Regions from separate parts of the Gottfriedia sp. ABJ_BB2_2 genome, predicted to be linked through region 3. Evidence: riboswitches for the same ligand, from Rfam matches in the RefSeq annotation. Region 3 holds a riboswitch; each other region holds the start of a gene.
What was found. A riboswitch is a leader RNA that binds a small molecule or an ion and turns the genes downstream of it on or off. The one in region 3 is predicted to bind thiamine pyrophosphate.

Region 1 (5,459 bases), on a different contig from region 3:
ACAGGAGAATACGAATGATGATTACTCAAACTGAAAATCTATTATTAGTACGATTTACTGCTGGAGCAATGTTAGACGTTTTAAACGGCGAAAAGGGGTTAGTATATGAAAATATGACATATAGTTTTGCGAAAGGATGGCCAATTAACGCCTACAAAAATTTGTTTCCATATAAGATATCTCGTTTTCAAAAACATCCTGAAGAGGAGGAATTCGAAGGGATCATTATTCATAAAAAAGACAAAATCATCATAGGGGATATGGGTTTTAAAGGTGGCCCAGATGAACATGGATTGATGGAAATAGGTTACAGTATGTCACCTCAGTACCAAGGGAAGGGCTATACTACTGAGATGGCTAAAGCATTTTGTCATTGGGGTATGCAAAAAGAAAACGTAGAAAAAATTATTGCAACATGTTCGATTTACAATTACTCTTCCATAAGAGTATTGGAGAAAATAGGGATGAAAAAAATGTACGAGGAATTAGAAAAATATTATTGGGAATTGCCAATCGAATAATTTCGTACTAAAGGTGGGCTTGGTCTGACAACTAGAAAATCATCAGTCGTATTTTTAGTCATCACTAAAGAAGATTTTGGCAGATTTGTATTATATGATATTTTCATCAGTAGTCTCGTTTTTGGTTGTATTAAAAAAACATTTTCAAGTGATTTGCTAGCAATATTAGGTAGTTTTATCATTCCTACCGCTCTAAAGAAAACTGCCTTATTGATAAAAAGTTAAAGAGGATGCTCAAAAAATAGAGCATCCTTTTTATCTATCCTATGCTTCTAGACTCATTGAAGGTCCAAAGAATTCAAAGTGAATATGTGTTTCTGGAACATTCAATTGTTTTAAGCTTGAAACAACTGCTTTTAAAAACGGCACTGGGCCACATACATAATAATGTGCATCAACAGATTGTATATTAGATGTTAACCAAGCAGCATCAATATAACCTTGCTTTTTAAAGTACGGATTTTTCAAATCATCCTCAGAAGGATTCTCATAAATAAATGATAAAGAAAAGTCATTTAATTGTTCTGATAGTGAGATTAACTCATTTTTGAATGGTTGAAGGTTAGCATTTCTTGAGGCACAAACCATTTCTACTTTACGGTTTGGCTGAGTATTAGCAATATATTTTACCATACTCATTAAAGGTGTAATTCCAACTCCACCACTAATGAACACAGCAGGTGATTCAAGATCATTGTTTATAGTGAAATCCCCAGCTGGAGCTGTTAATTCTAATGAATCGCCAATATTAACAAAGTCGTGAAGATAGTTTGAAAAAACTCCTTTAGGTTGTTGTTCTTCAGCTTCTCTTTTTACGGAAATTCTGTAGTGCTCTTTGCCAGGTACATCAGATAAACTATATTGTCTGTTTAATAAATATTCTTGTCCTTCTACTTTTGCTCGAACAGTTATATATTGACCTGGTAAAAATGTTGGTAATACGGAATGATCTTTTGGAAGTAAGTAGAAAGATGTAATTACTTCGCTTTCTTTAACCTTATCAATGACCTTGAACTCTTTAAAGTCACTCCATCCACCTTCTTGTGTAGCTGATTCATTATACATTTCTTTTTCAATATCGATAAATACTTGTGCAATAATACCATAGCTTTCAGCCCAAGCATTAATAATTTCATCGGTTGCAGCATCACCTAATACTTCTTTAATCGCACCTAATAAGTGTTCTCCAACGATAGGGTAGTGTTCAGGTTTTACTAAAAGACTGCGATGTTTTTGGGCAATTTGTTTTACAACAGGAAGAATTGTTTCAAGCTTATCAATGTTTTTTGCCGCAGCTAGGACTGTGTTGGCAAGTGCTGTTTGTTGTCTACCTTTTTGTTGATTTGTATGATTGAATATATTCAATAATTCAGGATGATTTGTAAACAAGTTTTTATAAAAAACTGATGTAATTTCAATCCCTTTTACTTCTAAAACTGGGATTGTTGATTTAATAATGTCGATTGTTTTTTGAGATAGCATGTTATACCCCTTCTTTTCTCTAAAGTAGTATTTCTAATACATCTTTATAGTAGACTTATATTTTCTTCAAAGCAATATGTAAAATACATCTTTTTAGCCTCAGTTTATAAAAGTTTAAAAAATGTTCACAATTATGCTATGATTAATCAAAATAAATGAGTGAGGGGAATTTATGCGGTTAACCAATTATTCAGATTACTCACTTCGGGTTTTAATATACTTGTCCACTGAACCAAATGAAAAACTGGTTAATATAAAGGATATTGCCGAGGCGTATGATATTTCAAAAAATCATTTAATGAAAATAATATATAACTTAGGGAAGATGGGGTATATTGAAACAATTCGAGGACGAAATGGTGGAATCCGACTTGCAAAACTACCATCTGATATAAATATAGGTGAATTAATTCGAAAAACTGAAGAGGACTTTCATATTGTTGAATGTTTCGAACATAACAATAACTGTGTGATTACTCCAGTTTGTTCTTTGAAGCATATATTTAATAAAGCGTTAGATCAGTTTTTACAAGTATTAGATCAATATACACTTGAAGATATTGTACAAAATAATTTTATGCTGAAAGAATATTTTGACTTAAATAAAAAATAAAAACACTCGAGCAGTAATTGTTTGAGTGTTTTAAAGTTTAATTTGTTATATATGCTCCGATGGTTCTCGAATTAATGATTGAGAAATATAAAGGATTTACTAGAGGTTAAAAAAGAGTGAGACACAGATTCCTTAGTGATTTTCCTATATTCATATTTTTCTATTTATACAGATTATTTAAATTATTAAAATGTGATGAAAATGTTTCGTAATTATGGGGTTTATCTGTTATATTTATCTTGAAAAGTTTATATGCGAGAAAATGTGGAGGAGCCAGTGTTGCTGGCTGAGATAGTATCCGTAAGATACTGACTCTTAGAACCTGATCTGGGTGATGCCAGCGTAGGGAACAGTATCTCTTTTGATATAGTTTTTTACAGTGCATTCACGTCCGGATATTTATTCGGGCGTTTTCTTTTTGTCTAGTTCGAGTGCCTTGCTAAGGTACTAACACATTTCATTTGTATAAACAAAACAAAAAGGAGAGTTATAGAATGAAAAGATTACTGATTTGCTTTTTTGCACTTTGCTTAACGTTAGCAGGATGTAGTGGACAAAATTCATCAACACCAAAGAAAGAAAAAGAGCTACAAAAGGTGACGGTTGTGCTAGACTGGACGCCTAATACAAATCATACAGGTTTATTCGTAGCAAAAGAAAATGGATATTTTAAAGAGCAAGGTTTGAATGTTGACATTATTAGTCCAGGGCAAACAGGAGCAGACCAATTAATTGCTTCTGGTAAAGCTGATTTTGGCGTATCATACCAAGAGTCAATTACACAAGCAAGAGTACAAAATGTTCCAATTGTGTCGATTGCTGCTGTTATTCAACATAATACTTCTGGTTTTGCTTCACCAGTTAGTAAAAATATTAAATCACCAAAAGATTTTGTAGGTAAAACTTATGGTGGATGGGGTTCTCCAGTTGAAAAAGCCATTTTAGATTCACTGATGAAGAAAGAAAATGCAGATGTTAATAAATTAAATATCGTTAATATGGGTGATGCTGATTTCTTCACAGCTGTAAAGCGTGATATTGATTTTGCTTGGATTTATCAAGGGTGGACAGGAATAGAAGCTGAGCTTCGCGATGAGAAATTAAATATGGTTTATTTAACTGATTACAGTGATAAATTAGATTACTACACACCTGTACTTGCAACGAATGAAAAAATGATTAAGGATCAACCAAAAGTCGTGAAAGCATTTATGAAGGCAGCGTCTAAAGGATATACTTATTCAATCGATCATCCAAAGGAAGCAGCAGATATTTTATTAAAAGATAATCCAGATTTAGATAAAGAGTTAGTCCAAAAAAGTCAGGAATGGCTTTCAACTAAATATCAAGACGATGCAAGTCGTTGGGGTGAACAGAAGTTAACAATTTGGAAAAACTATGCTGAGTGGTTAACTGAAAATAAATTGTTAGAAGGTAAATTTGATCCGGAAAAAGCTTTTACAAATGAGTTTTTACCAGAATAATAATTTTTATAAGGGGGAGCTTTAAATGTCTAATTCTTTGATTAGTGTACAAATTATACCAAAAACAAACAAAATTGAGGAAGTAATTCCAGCGGTAGATGCGGCGATAAAAGTAATCGATGAGTCTGGTGTAAAATACCAAGTTCAACCTTTAGAAACAACAATGGAAGGCGATTTAAATCAATTATTAAATATTGTCCAAAAAATGAATGAAAAAATGATCGAAATCGGCTGTCATAATGTCATTACGCAAATGAAAATACTATATCAGCCACAAGGTATTGCTATGGATGACTTGACGGAGAAATATCGTTAATGAAACGTAAACAAATAAAAGGATGGCAACCGATTCTTGTCATCCTTCTTTTTTTAATTTTTTGGCAGCTGTGTATCAAACTATTCAAAATAGAAGCTTGGCTCTTACCAGGGCCAATCGTAATACTGAAAGAAGGAATTAAGTCTTATGATTCATTAGTTCCACATGTACTCTCTACTGTACAATTAACTATCTTTGGTTTTTTGGTAGGTACTCTTTTAGGACTGATGATTGCTATCGTACTACATTTAATTCCAGGGTTTAAAGAAGCGTTTTATCCATTATTAATTTTGTCACAGAACGTACCAATTATTGTTTTAGCACCACTTTTGATTATTTGGTTTGGATTTGGAGTATTCCCGAAATTAATGATTATTTCACTAGTTTGCTTCTTTCCTGTTACCGTTTCTGCTCTTGATGGATTTAGGCAAACACCAACCAATTTGATTAATTATATGAAAATGGCAGGGGCAACTAAATCACAATTATTTTGGAAAATAGAATGTCCATACTCACTACCATCTATTTTTTCGGGATTAAAAATATCCGCGACATATAGTGTGATGGGTGCGGTGATTTCTGAGTGGCTAGGTGCAAAAACAGGTATAGGTGTATTTATGACGCTTGCTTCTTCTTCATTCCGTACCGATCGAGTTTTTGTCTCGATTTTTATCATTATGTTTTTAAGTATGTTCTTTTTCAGTGTAATAGTATTGCTAGAAAGAATGACGGTGAAATGGAAGTCTAAGGGAGTAAAATAAAAATGACATTAGAAATAAGAAATCTAGAAAAATCATTTGGAAAAAATCAACAAGTTTTAGCGGGCATTTCAATGCATGTAAATGAAGGTGAATTTGTTTCGATTTTAGGGCCATCGGGCAGCGGGAAAAGTACTTTATTTAACTTGATTGGTGGATTGATCAATCCTGATTCGGGCCAAATCATTTTAAATCGTTCCGTCATAAATGGGGAGCTAGGTCATATCAGCTTTATGCCACAAGAACATTCACTTCTTCCATGGCGCACTGTATTGAAAAATATAC
Region 2 (5,459 bases), on a different contig from region 3:
TCTTTACTTTTATTTATTGGAACAACAAATCTAATGATTGCCAGTATCGCGATGTTTTTAGTTGGATTAACTAGTCAAACTTATCGTACATTAAGCCGCATTACGTTACAGAAGCAAGTACCAGATCATCTTCGTGGCAGAATATTAAGTATCGCTTTAATGGACAGAGGCTTTATTCCTTTAGGAGCGTTATTAATTGGAGCAATAGCAACGAGTTTAGGAACTCACTTGGCAGGTAATGTAATGGGATTAGGTTGTATTATAACGACATTAATGATTGTGATGAAAAGAAAACAAATCATGAAAATATAATTCGATGGAGGTTTTAGAAAGTTGATTGAAAATATTGTGCAAACTTATCGAATGAAACAAGAGAAACCACTTTGTGCTTATATATATGACTTATCAAAATTACGTAGTCACGTAGAAGCACTTTTGACAACTCTTCCAGCAAGCTGTCAGTTATTCTACGCAATTAAAGCCAACTCTGATGAAACGCTGCTTAAAACGTTAGCTCCACATGTAAGTGGGTTTGAAGTTGCTTCTTTAGGGGAAATTGAAAAAGTTAGGTCAGTCGATCAGCATATTCCGATTTTGTTCGGTGGTCCTGGAAAAACTTATGAAGAAATTGACATGGCAATCCATCACGGTGTGACTTTATTACATGTGGAGAGTTTCCATGAACTAAATGTAGTGAACCATATTGCCAAAAAAAGAGAAATTAATGTATCGATTTTATTTCGTGTGAATCTTCGCCGGTCTGTACCGAATGCCAAGTTAAAAATGGCTGGTGTTCCAACTCAATTTGGTATTGATGAAAAAGAGATACCAAAGGCAATATCACTAGTGAAATCAATGCCAAATATAAAACTATGCGGTTTTCATTTTCATGCCATGTCTAATAATATTGATGCGATGGCACATGCTTATTTTGTAGACCATTGCTTTGCATTATCTAGAGCTTGGGAAAGTGAGTTTAATCTAGATATTTCCTACCTGAATGTAGGAGGTGGAATCGGTATTAACTATCTAGAATTACATGACCAGTTTAACTGGGAAGAATTTATGATTGTTTTACATAAAATCATAGAAAAAAACAAAGATAAAAACTGGCAAATTTTATTTGAATGTGGACGTTATATTACCTCATCATGTGGATATTATGCGACTGAGGTTTTAGATATTAAACAAAATCATGAACAATATTTTTGTGTACTCCGTGGTGGAAGTCACCATTTAAGACTTCCAGCTGCTTGGAAACAAAATCATCCTTTTACAATTGTTCCAGTAGAAAATTGGTCATACTCATTTGAGCGTCCTGAACTAATGAATGCGAACATTACAGTAGCAGGTGAGTTATGTACTCCTAATGATGTACTTGCAAGAGATGTAAATATAACTAGATTAAGAGTAGGTGATATTCTCTTATTTAGCTATGCAGGGGCATACGGTTGGTCTATTTCTCATCATGATTTTCTCAGCCATCCACATCCAGAGCGGTTTTATATTGATTCTGGCTTACTATTAACAAGCGAACAACTCCTTGTGAAAAATGGATAAGCTAAGACCAAATTTGACCAACAAATGATCTTCAAACTAAATGTAAATCATTCAAGATGAATAAATTAGTCTAACTACTTGAATTTAGTAATAGTATTAATTAATATGTAAGAGAAATACAATTTGATATTTTGAATAGTACTAGGGGTGCCGTAAATGGTCGGCTGAGATTAAGACACAATTGTCTTTGACCCTTTAACCTGATCTGGATAATGCCAGCGTAGGAAAGTGAGCGATTAAATGCATATTTATATGCATTTACAACATTGATTTGTTCGAGCACAAGTCCCTATGGGGATTTGTGCTTTTTTTGTTCTCTAAATCAATCCACAACTTCTATCTGTAGATCAAAAAAGTCTATTCACTAAATGGGAGGAAAAAAATTGAAAAAAGTATTAACAATTGCGGGTTCTGACTCAAGTGGTGGGGCTGGAATTCAAGCGGATTTGAAAACATTTTCAGCTCATGGTGTTTTTGGCATGAGTGTGATTACCGCAGTGACGGCTCAAAATACACAAGGTGTATTTGCAGTTCAAGATATAACACCAAAAATGATAGCAAGTCAGCTAGATGCAATCTTTACTGATATTGAAGTTGATTCAGTAAAGATTGGGATGGTATCACAAATTGATACGATTAAAATCATTGCTGAAAAACTAAGACAGTATAAGCCAAAGCACATTGTCGTTGATCCAGTTATGGTTTCGAAAAGCGGTTATGATTTGTTAAGCCCAGATGCGAAAGAAGCGTTAATTCAAGAATTGATTCCATTAGCAACTGTCATAACACCTAATCTACCTGAGGCAGAAGTAATTACAGGTAAAAGCATTTCAACTATTCAAGAGATGGAAGAGGCTGCAATTTTGATTCATACATTAGGTGCTAAAGCTGTTCTTGTAAAAGGTGGTCATTTAGAAAACGATGCGACAGATGTTAGCTATGATGGGGATGAATTTACTTATTATAAGAGTACTAGAATAGCTACCAATAATACACATGGTACAGGGTGTACTTTATCATCAAGCATAGCTTCTAATCTGGCAAATGAATTTCAATTAAACGAAGCAATTAGTAGGGCAAAAGAATACATAACATTAGCAATTCAACATTCATTCTCCATCGGGAAGGGCGTAGGTCCCGTACATCATTTTTATTCAATGTATCAAAAGGCGGGTATTTTGCATGTCTAAACAAACTGGCAATTTAACAAGATGGAACTTCGCAACACTTTGGTTTGGTGCCGCAGTTTCAATCGCTGAAATTATGACTGGTGCGCTCATTGCACCTTTAGGTTTTACAAAAGGATTGACTGCTATTCTAATCGGACATTTACTTGGTACGCTACTTCTTGTGTTAGGTGGCGTTATCGGTTCAAGAGAGCGTTTAACGGCAATGGAATCTACTAAAATATCATTTGGAAGATATGGCAGTTATTTATTTTCTATATTAAATGTGTTGCAACTAGTGGGCTGGACGGCAGTTATGATTGTTACAGGAGCTAGATCTATTAATGTAGTAACTAGATCTGATTTTCATTTTAATCAGCCTTGGGTATGGTGTCTTATTGTTGGCTTATTGATTTGTATTTGGTTATATTTTGGTCAAAATGCTTGGAAGAAGTTAAATAGTGTAGCAGTAGCGCTATTATTTTTACTAACGATTGTTTTGTGCTTTGTTATTTTCAAGCATAGTGAATTCCTTTTTAAACCTGGTACTTCTGAGATGTCTTTTGGTGCTGCAGTAGAACTATCCGTTATCATGCCATTATCATGGCTTCCATTAATAAGTGACTATACTCGTTTTGCTAAGTCAACTCGTGAAGGTGCAATTGGAAGTTTCGTTGGTTATATGGTTGGTAGTTCATGGATGTATGCAATCGGACTAGGGGCTGCTCTAGCATTTAATGAATATGATCCAGTGGCAGTTCTAATGAGTGCAAATCTTGGATTATTTGCAGTTGGAATCGTTGTGTTAGCAACAGTTACGACTACTTTTATGGATGCATATTCTGGTGGTATTTCATTGACAACTGTATTTCCCAAATTAAATGGAAAGCATGTCGCAATTGTATTGACGATTATAGGAACAATACTTGCAATGGTATTTCCGATTGAAAAATATGAAGGATTTTTATATTTAATTGGTTCTTTTTTTGCACCTTTGTATGCAATTTTGTTAACGGATTATTTTATTTTAAAGCGTACAAAAATTAGAAAAACCTTAATGTTAGATTGGGTTGCTATGCTTATTTGGGTAGTTGGGATATTTATCTATCGACAGTTTGTACAATTTGATAGTTTTCTAGGAGCAACTATTCCTAGTATGGTAGTCATTGGTTTGATTTATATTGTCGTTCAATTTGTTATAAATAAATTTACTAATCAGCATGTAGGGGGAAATAAACATGTCAGTTCTTAATGAAATCAGTCAGTTAATTGGAGATGTAAAGGGTAAAAAACCATTAGTACATCATATTACAAACTATGTAACGGTTAATGATTGTGCAAATATGGTTCTTGCGATTGGTGGTTCGCCAGTCATGGCAGATGATTTAGCAGAAGTTGAGGAAATGTTAGCTTTTGCATCAGCACTAGTCATCAATATTGGTACGTTGAACGAAAGAACAATTCAATCAATGATCACGGCAGGAAAAAAAGCAAACCAACTTGGAATCCCAGTTATTTTGGATCCAGTTGGTGTAGGAGCTACTACACTCCGAACGGAGACAACGGCTATTTTATTAAAAGAAGTTCGATTCGCGGTCATACGTGGAAATATGTCTGAAATAAAAATAATCGCAGGAATAAATGTACAGATTAAAGGCGTTGATTCAGTTGCGAATGAAGAAAATGGCGTTGAAATTGCTAGAGCTTTAGCAGTGAAATTAGGTACGGTTGTAGCCATTACTGGAGCCGTTGACATTGTGGCATCATTAGATAAACTTTGTAAAATTTCAAATGGTGATAAAATGCTTGCAGATGTAACAGGAACAGGATGCATGAGTACATCTTTAATTGGAACATTCGCTGGTGTAACAAAAGATTATTTTCTTGCTGCAATTACCGGCATTACGATTATGGGGTTAAGTGGTGAGTTGGCAAAGGAACGTTTAACAAAGGACCAAGCAATTGGAACATTTAAAGTAAACTTATTTGATGAAATCTCCAAAATGTCAGCAGAAACATTGCTAAAAGGAGGTAAAATTGAATGAGTGTATTAAGAAATAAAGTTGACTATAAGCTGTATCTAGTGACAGACCGAGATGTATTAGGGGGAAGGGATTTAATCCAGTCAGTTGAGGATGCAATTAAAGGTGGAACAACGATTGTTCAGCTAAGAGAAAAAAACTGCAGTAGCTTAGACTTTTATGAACTTGCGCTAAAGGTAAAAGAAGTAACATTAAAATATGGTGTTCCACTCGTTATCAATGATCGATTAGATATTGCACTTGCAATAAAAGCAGAAGGTTTACATATTGGTCAAGAGGATTTACCACTCACGGTAGCAAGGGAAATCGTCGGAAAAGATATGATTATTGGAGTGTCTGCAACGACATTAGAAGAAGCGCTTCTTGCACAAGAACAAGGTGCTGATTATGTTGGGATTGGCTCTATTTATCCAACAAGTACAAAATTAGATGCAAAGTCTGTATCACTAGAACAATTACACGTAATCCGTGAAGCAATCTCGATTCCAATTGTTGGGATTGGTGGAATTAATGAAGAAAATGTAACTGAACTGATGAAAACGAAAATAGACGGTGTTGCCATTGTATCTGCTATTTTAGGGAAAGAAGATATTAAAGGAGCAGCAGAAACATTCATCATTAAAATGAATGATTAATTGTAAAACTATCTTATCTATATGGTAAGGTAGTTTTTTTATTGGTGAAATCGATA
Region 3 (5,459 bases):
TATCACAAGTATCATGTAAGGTTGGTATATGTTCTAATAAACAGTTTAAACATGGTGTTTTTCCAGGAATAATTGGAAAAGTGATACCATAGCTAGCGACGCATGCGCCAAAAATAAATGGAGTATCAAATTTTATAGCTGCATCATTTACAACCATTCTTGTTTCAAAATTATCAGTTGCATCAATTAAAACAGTTTGCCCCTTAACATACTTCTCAATATTTTTAGCATTGATGTCGGTTATAAAGCTGTTAATTTTTATGCTGCTATTTAATGATGATAATCTATTTTTTGCTGCAATTGCTTTCGGTAACTTATTGTTTGCATCATCTTCTGAATATAATTGCTGTCTTTGCAAATTACTCCATTCAACATAATCGCGATCAACAATCGTCAATTCTCCAATGCCTGCACGTACTAGCATTTCCGCTATTGATGAGCCGAGTGCTCCTGCTCCAATTACTAGTACACTTGCCTGTTGTAATTTTTTCTGTCCGTCATTTCCTAAAAATAATGCTTGCTTCAAATATCGGTCAATCAAGAACTCACCAACCCTGTAATTGGACTACTTGCCACTCCATAATTTTTTTCACTTATTCTTCCTGCTTCAAAGCCGAGTTTACCTGCTTCAATAGCCATTTTCATAGCAATAGCCATCTTCACAGGATCTGTAGCATCGGAAACAGCAGTATTCAGTAACACACCATCCGCACCTAACTCCATAGCATACGCTGCATCTTTCGGAGAACCAATTCCAGCGTCAATAATAACAGGAACTGACGATTGTTCGATAATAAATTTTAAATGTAAAGGATTTAAAATACCTTTTCCAGATCCAATAGGCGATGCACCAGGCATGATTGCATGGACTCCTAGTTCTTCAAGTCTTCTTGCCAAAACGACGTCATCTGAAGTGTAGGGTAATACAGTAAATCCTTCTGCAAGTAACATTTCTGAGGCTTTTAACGTTTCAACTGGATCCGGTAAAAGCGACTTGTCACAACCAATTACTTCAACCTTAATCATGTCACATAGTCCTGAAGCTTTCGCTAGTTTCGCTATTCTTACTGCTTCTTCAGCTGTTTTAGCGCCAGCGGTATTTGGAAGCAATTTATATTTTGTTAAATCTAATTGTTCAAGAAAGTTTGGTTGAGATTCCTCAAAAATATTCATTCTTCTTACAGCAAACGTTAAAACTTCTGTCTCTGAAACCTCAACAGCTCTTTTTTGAATATCAAAGGAAGGGTATTTACCTGTACCTAGAAACAATCTTGAATGAAATGAATGTTTTCCAATTGTTAACATCATTAACCTCCACCTACAAAATGTATTAATTCTACAATATCTCCGTTTGAAAGAACTGTAGTACCGTACAGTTCTCGATACAATATTTCTTTATTCACTTCTACTACAACGATTCGATTCGCTAATTGATAAGAATGAAGTAAATCTTCTACTGTGCAGATACCTTCAGCTAGCTGAATACTTTTACCATTTAATTGGATGAGCAATATTCATACACCTCTCTTTAAAATTATCGATTCACTTTAAACGCTTCTACCCACTCAGGTCTGACTTTTCGTTTAAGAATAAAATCACGAATCATTTTGCCTGTAGCAGGGGCAAGAAGAATGCCATTTCTAAAGTGTCCAGTAGCAAAAAATATATTGTCGTCATCTGGGTGTTTTCCGATATATGGTTTTTGATCAAATGTTTGTGGTCGTAAACCTCCCCAAAAAGATTCAATGTTCATTTTGCTAATATCAGGTAGCATCTTTTTGGCAGTATTAATTAATGATTCAATACCTTGTAAGTTTGGTTTTTCATCCCAATCGTTTTGAATCATAGTTGCACCAATCACAAGCTTTCCATTGTTTCTAGGAACAATGTAGTTATGATCATGGAAAATTGTATGCTCCAGCGTCATGTGTTCACTTGTTACCGAAAGACACTCCCCCTTAACCGGGGTAAGACGATTACTTAATCCGAGTTGTTCAAAAAAAGATGTGCTCCAAACCCCGTTTGCAATTACGATATTTTTAGCTGTAAACTGACCATTTGTAGATTGAATGGTAAATGTACTTTCATTTTTTCGAATCTCTATAACACTAGTATTCTCGTGTATTGTAGCTCCGAGTACTTGTGCACTTTTACAAAAAGCATTACAGACAGAAGTAGGTAGGACGTTTACATCATCTTCTATATATGCTGCTCCAATTATATTTGTTGTGATATTAGGTATTTTTCTTTGAATTTCATTTGGTTCATACCAAATGACCGTTGGTTGTGAAAGAAGGGAAGCTAATTGCATTTTTTCTGCATTATTATAAGCTAGTTTGAAAATCCCACCAGTTTTCAACTCAATGTCGATGTGACTTAGTTTTTTTAGGTCCTCTTTCAGTTGAAAATAAGATAATTGACTACTTCTTGCAAAAGGCAAAAAAATCTCTGTATCATTACACTCAGAATGAGCTCCCAGCATACCTGCTGCAGCGCTAGTAGATTTAGAACCTATTGTTTGTGCTTCGAGAACGGCAACGTCTATTTTTTCCTTTGCCAAGTAATATCCGATTGAGCATCCAATGATTCCACCACCAATTACAATTACTTCAAAATGTTGTTTCATAGAATACTAATGCACCTCTCCACATATTTTAGAGCAGAATCGCGCGGATTTTCAGAAGAAAAAATACCCGACATGACTGCAATTCCATCAATCTGACATTCTTTTAATATTGGAAGATGATCAGGAGCTATTCCACCAATTGCGTAAACTGGAATTGTAAGAACATTTTTTATCTCAATTAACGGATCAATTCCATTTGGACTTAAACCTTTTTTGCAATTTGTCTCAAAGCAATGTCCATAAATGACATAATTGGCGTGATCTTTTTCAGCTTGTATTGCTTCAGCTACTGAATGGACTGAGCGACCGACATTCATTGTTGGATAATGTTCTTTTACTAACTTGACTGGAAGTCCGTGAGTTGGCAAATGAATGTTGAATAGATTTGTTAGTAATGCTACGTCTAATCTGTCATTCATGATGATCTTGTTCATAGGTACTCCGTTATCGCTTAAAAGGTTTAAAAGCATAAGTAGTTCTAAACTGCTTTTCGATTTTTCTCGTATATAAACAAAATCAACAACATCATGTATTTGAATAATCATTGTTGCAAGTTCATGTATTGAATACATATTATTCGTCACTGCAATTAGCTTCAAATTTGCTCCTCCTTTTTGAAAAATTAGGGTGTATGTATTTTTAAATAAGAAAAACCACTTCCCAAAAATGGAAAGTGGTTTGTAAGTTACACAAATAAACGCATAAAAAGACATTGCGCCACTTTCCTACGCAGGTACGAGCCTGTTCAGGTTATGAGGGTTTAAAAGTAACTACTTTATTCTCAGCCCTTATCAAGGGATCCCCTAGTGATGAATACACTATGAAAATTAAGTTTAGCATAGCATAAAAATAAAATAATTCAAGATTAAAAAAATGATAGTTTGTAAATGGTATTTCAAAAGTTATCAAAATAGACACTGAAAGTTAGCGAAAAAAATAATTTTTTAAATCGAAAATAGTGAATGTTTCCAAGGGTATATATGCATTTTCATACAATATTGTAAAATTTTAGGGGAATAAAATGATTTACAAGATTGAAGCTTAGGTTTATATTAAGTCTGTACAAATGAATAGTTTGACTAGGGGTGTCCAATAAGTTGGGCTGAGAGAGAAACGCGTTTTAAGTTTCTTAACCCTCAGGACCTGATCTGGTTCATACCAGCGTGGGGAAGTTAGCGTTTATTACAGTAGTGTCAATTTAGCATTATTGTAGTCAAACTAACCAATAGCCGGGTCTTATCAAGATAAGATACGGCTTTTTTTCATGCTTATTGTGGATTGGATTTTGTTCTTTTTAATCACATTAAAAAGGGGAAATCATAATGAACAATTCTGTAAATGAAATGAATTTTTCTATCATGTCTAGTTTTTCGGGAAGTAAAAAAGTATATGTCGAAGGATCAAGACCGGACTTGTTGGTTCCAATGCGTGAAATCAAATTAAGTCCAACAACTGGATCATTTGGGGAAGAGGAAAACGCTCCTGTTCGTGTCTACGATACAAGCGGTCCTTATACTGATGAAAGCGAAACAGTTGATATTCGAAAAGGTCTTAAGTCGATAAGAGGAAAATGGATTATCGAACGTGAAGATGTAATCGAGTATGAAGGACGTGAGGTAAAGCCTGAGGATAATGGTTTTAAAAGTGATATTGTACAGAAAAATATAGAGGTCTTCAAGGGACTAGATAGAAAACCATTACGAGCAAAAGATGGTGCAAATATTACACAGTTGCATTACGCACGACAAGGATTGATCACACCGGAAATGGAATTTATTGCAATTAGGGAACATGTTTCTCCTGAGTTTGTCAGGTCCGAAGTAGCGAGAGGAAGAGCAGTCATTCCTTCAAATATAAATCATCCAGAGAGCGAGCCAATGATAATTGGACGTAACTTTCATGTGAAAATTAATGCCAATATTGGTAACTCAGCTGTTACTTCATCTATTGAAGAAGAAGTTGAAAAAATGACTTGGGCAACACGCTGGGGAGCAGATACAATGATGGATCTTTCTACCGGAAAAAATATTCACACAACTCGTGAATGGATTATTAGAAATTCACCAGTACCGGTTGGAACAGTACCTATTTATCAGGCACTGGAAAAAGTTAATGGAATCGCTGAAGACTTATCATGGGAGGTATTCAGAGATACATTAATTGAACAAGCGGAGCAAGGTGTCGACTATTTTACAATTCATGCAGGTGTACTTTTACGCTATATACCATTAACTGCTAAACGTGTTACAGGTATTGTTTCTAGAGGTGGATCGATTATGGCTCAGTGGTGTCTTGCACATCATAAAGAAAATTTTTTATATACTCATTTTGAAGAAATTTGCGACATTATGAAACGATATGATGTGACATTTTCACTTGGTGATGGGCTAAGACCTGGCTCCATTGCTGATGCAAATGATGAAGCTCAGTTTGCTGAATTAGAGACACTTGGGGAACTGACGAAAATAGCATGGAAGCATGATGTCCAAGTAATGATTGAAGGACCAGGTCATGTTCCAATGCATTTAATTAAAGAAAATATGGATAAACAATTAGAAATCTGTAATGAAGCACCTTTTTACACTCTTGGACCACTAACAACTGATATAGCACCAGGTTATGATCATATTACTTCTGCAATTGGTGCAGCCATGATTGGTTGGTTTGGTACAGCAATGCTATGTTATGTAACACCAAAGGAGCATCTTGGATTGCCGAATAAAGAAGACGTAAGAGTAGGTGTTATTACGTACAAAATTGCTGCGCATGCCGCGGATCTAGCGAAGGGCCATCCAGGTGCTCAAAAAAGAGATGATGCGTTATCTAAAGCCAG

Region 1: linked by a shared signal. The riboswitch ahead of ACX6U0_RS17815 (ABC transporter substrate-binding protein) and the one ahead of ACX6U0_RS08350 (thiamine phosphate synthase) in region 3 are both predicted to bind thiamine pyrophosphate.
Region 2: linked by a shared signal. The riboswitch ahead of thiD (bifunctional hydroxymethylpyrimidine kinase/phosphomethylpyrimidine kinase) and the one ahead of ACX6U0_RS08350 (thiamine phosphate synthase) in region 3 are both predicted to bind thiamine pyrophosphate.

What each region holds. Positions count from the first base shown of each region.
Region 1 covers NZ_JBVFKR010000010.1:56,644-62,102, forward strand. The annotation lists gene ACX6U0_RS17800 (GNAT family N-acetyltransferase) at 15-521, shown strand; gene hmpA (NO-inducible flavohemoprotein) at 786-2,003, opposite strand; gene ACX6U0_RS17810 (RrF2 family transcriptional regulator) at 2,176-2,616, shown strand; TPP riboswitch at 2,873-2,982, shown strand; gene ACX6U0_RS17815 (ABC transporter substrate-binding protein) at 3,111-4,100, shown strand; gene ACX6U0_RS17820 (thiamine-binding protein) at 4,126-4,416, shown strand; gene ACX6U0_RS17825 (ABC transporter permease) at 4,416-5,177, shown strand; gene ACX6U0_RS17830 (ABC transporter ATP-binding protein) at 5,180-5,459, shown strand, end outside.
Region 2 covers NZ_JBVFKR010000012.1:78,749-84,207, forward strand. The annotation lists gene ACX6U0_RS19055 (MFS transporter) at 1-312, shown strand, start outside; gene ACX6U0_RS19060 (type III PLP-dependent enzyme) at 334-1,560, shown strand; TPP riboswitch at 1,694-1,804, shown strand; gene thiD (bifunctional hydroxymethylpyrimidine kinase/phosphomethylpyrimidine kinase) at 1,944-2,750, shown strand; gene cytX (putative hydroxymethylpyrimidine transporter CytX) at 2,743-3,978, shown strand; gene thiM (hydroxyethylthiazole kinase) at 3,965-4,771, shown strand; gene thiE (thiamine phosphate synthase) at 4,768-5,403, shown strand.
Region 3 covers NZ_JBVFKR010000002.1:686,958-692,416, reverse strand. The annotation lists gene ACX6U0_RS08370 (ThiF family adenylyltransferase) at 1-541, opposite strand, end outside; gene ACX6U0_RS08365 (thiazole synthase) at 538-1,305, opposite strand; gene thiS (sulfur carrier protein ThiS) at 1,308-1,511, opposite strand; gene thiO (glycine oxidase ThiO) at 1,535-2,626, opposite strand; gene ACX6U0_RS08350 (thiamine phosphate synthase) at 2,623-3,225, opposite strand; TPP riboswitch at 3,332-3,441, opposite strand; TPP riboswitch at 3,698-3,813, shown strand; gene thiC (phosphomethylpyrimidine synthase ThiC) at 3,946-5,459, shown strand, end outside.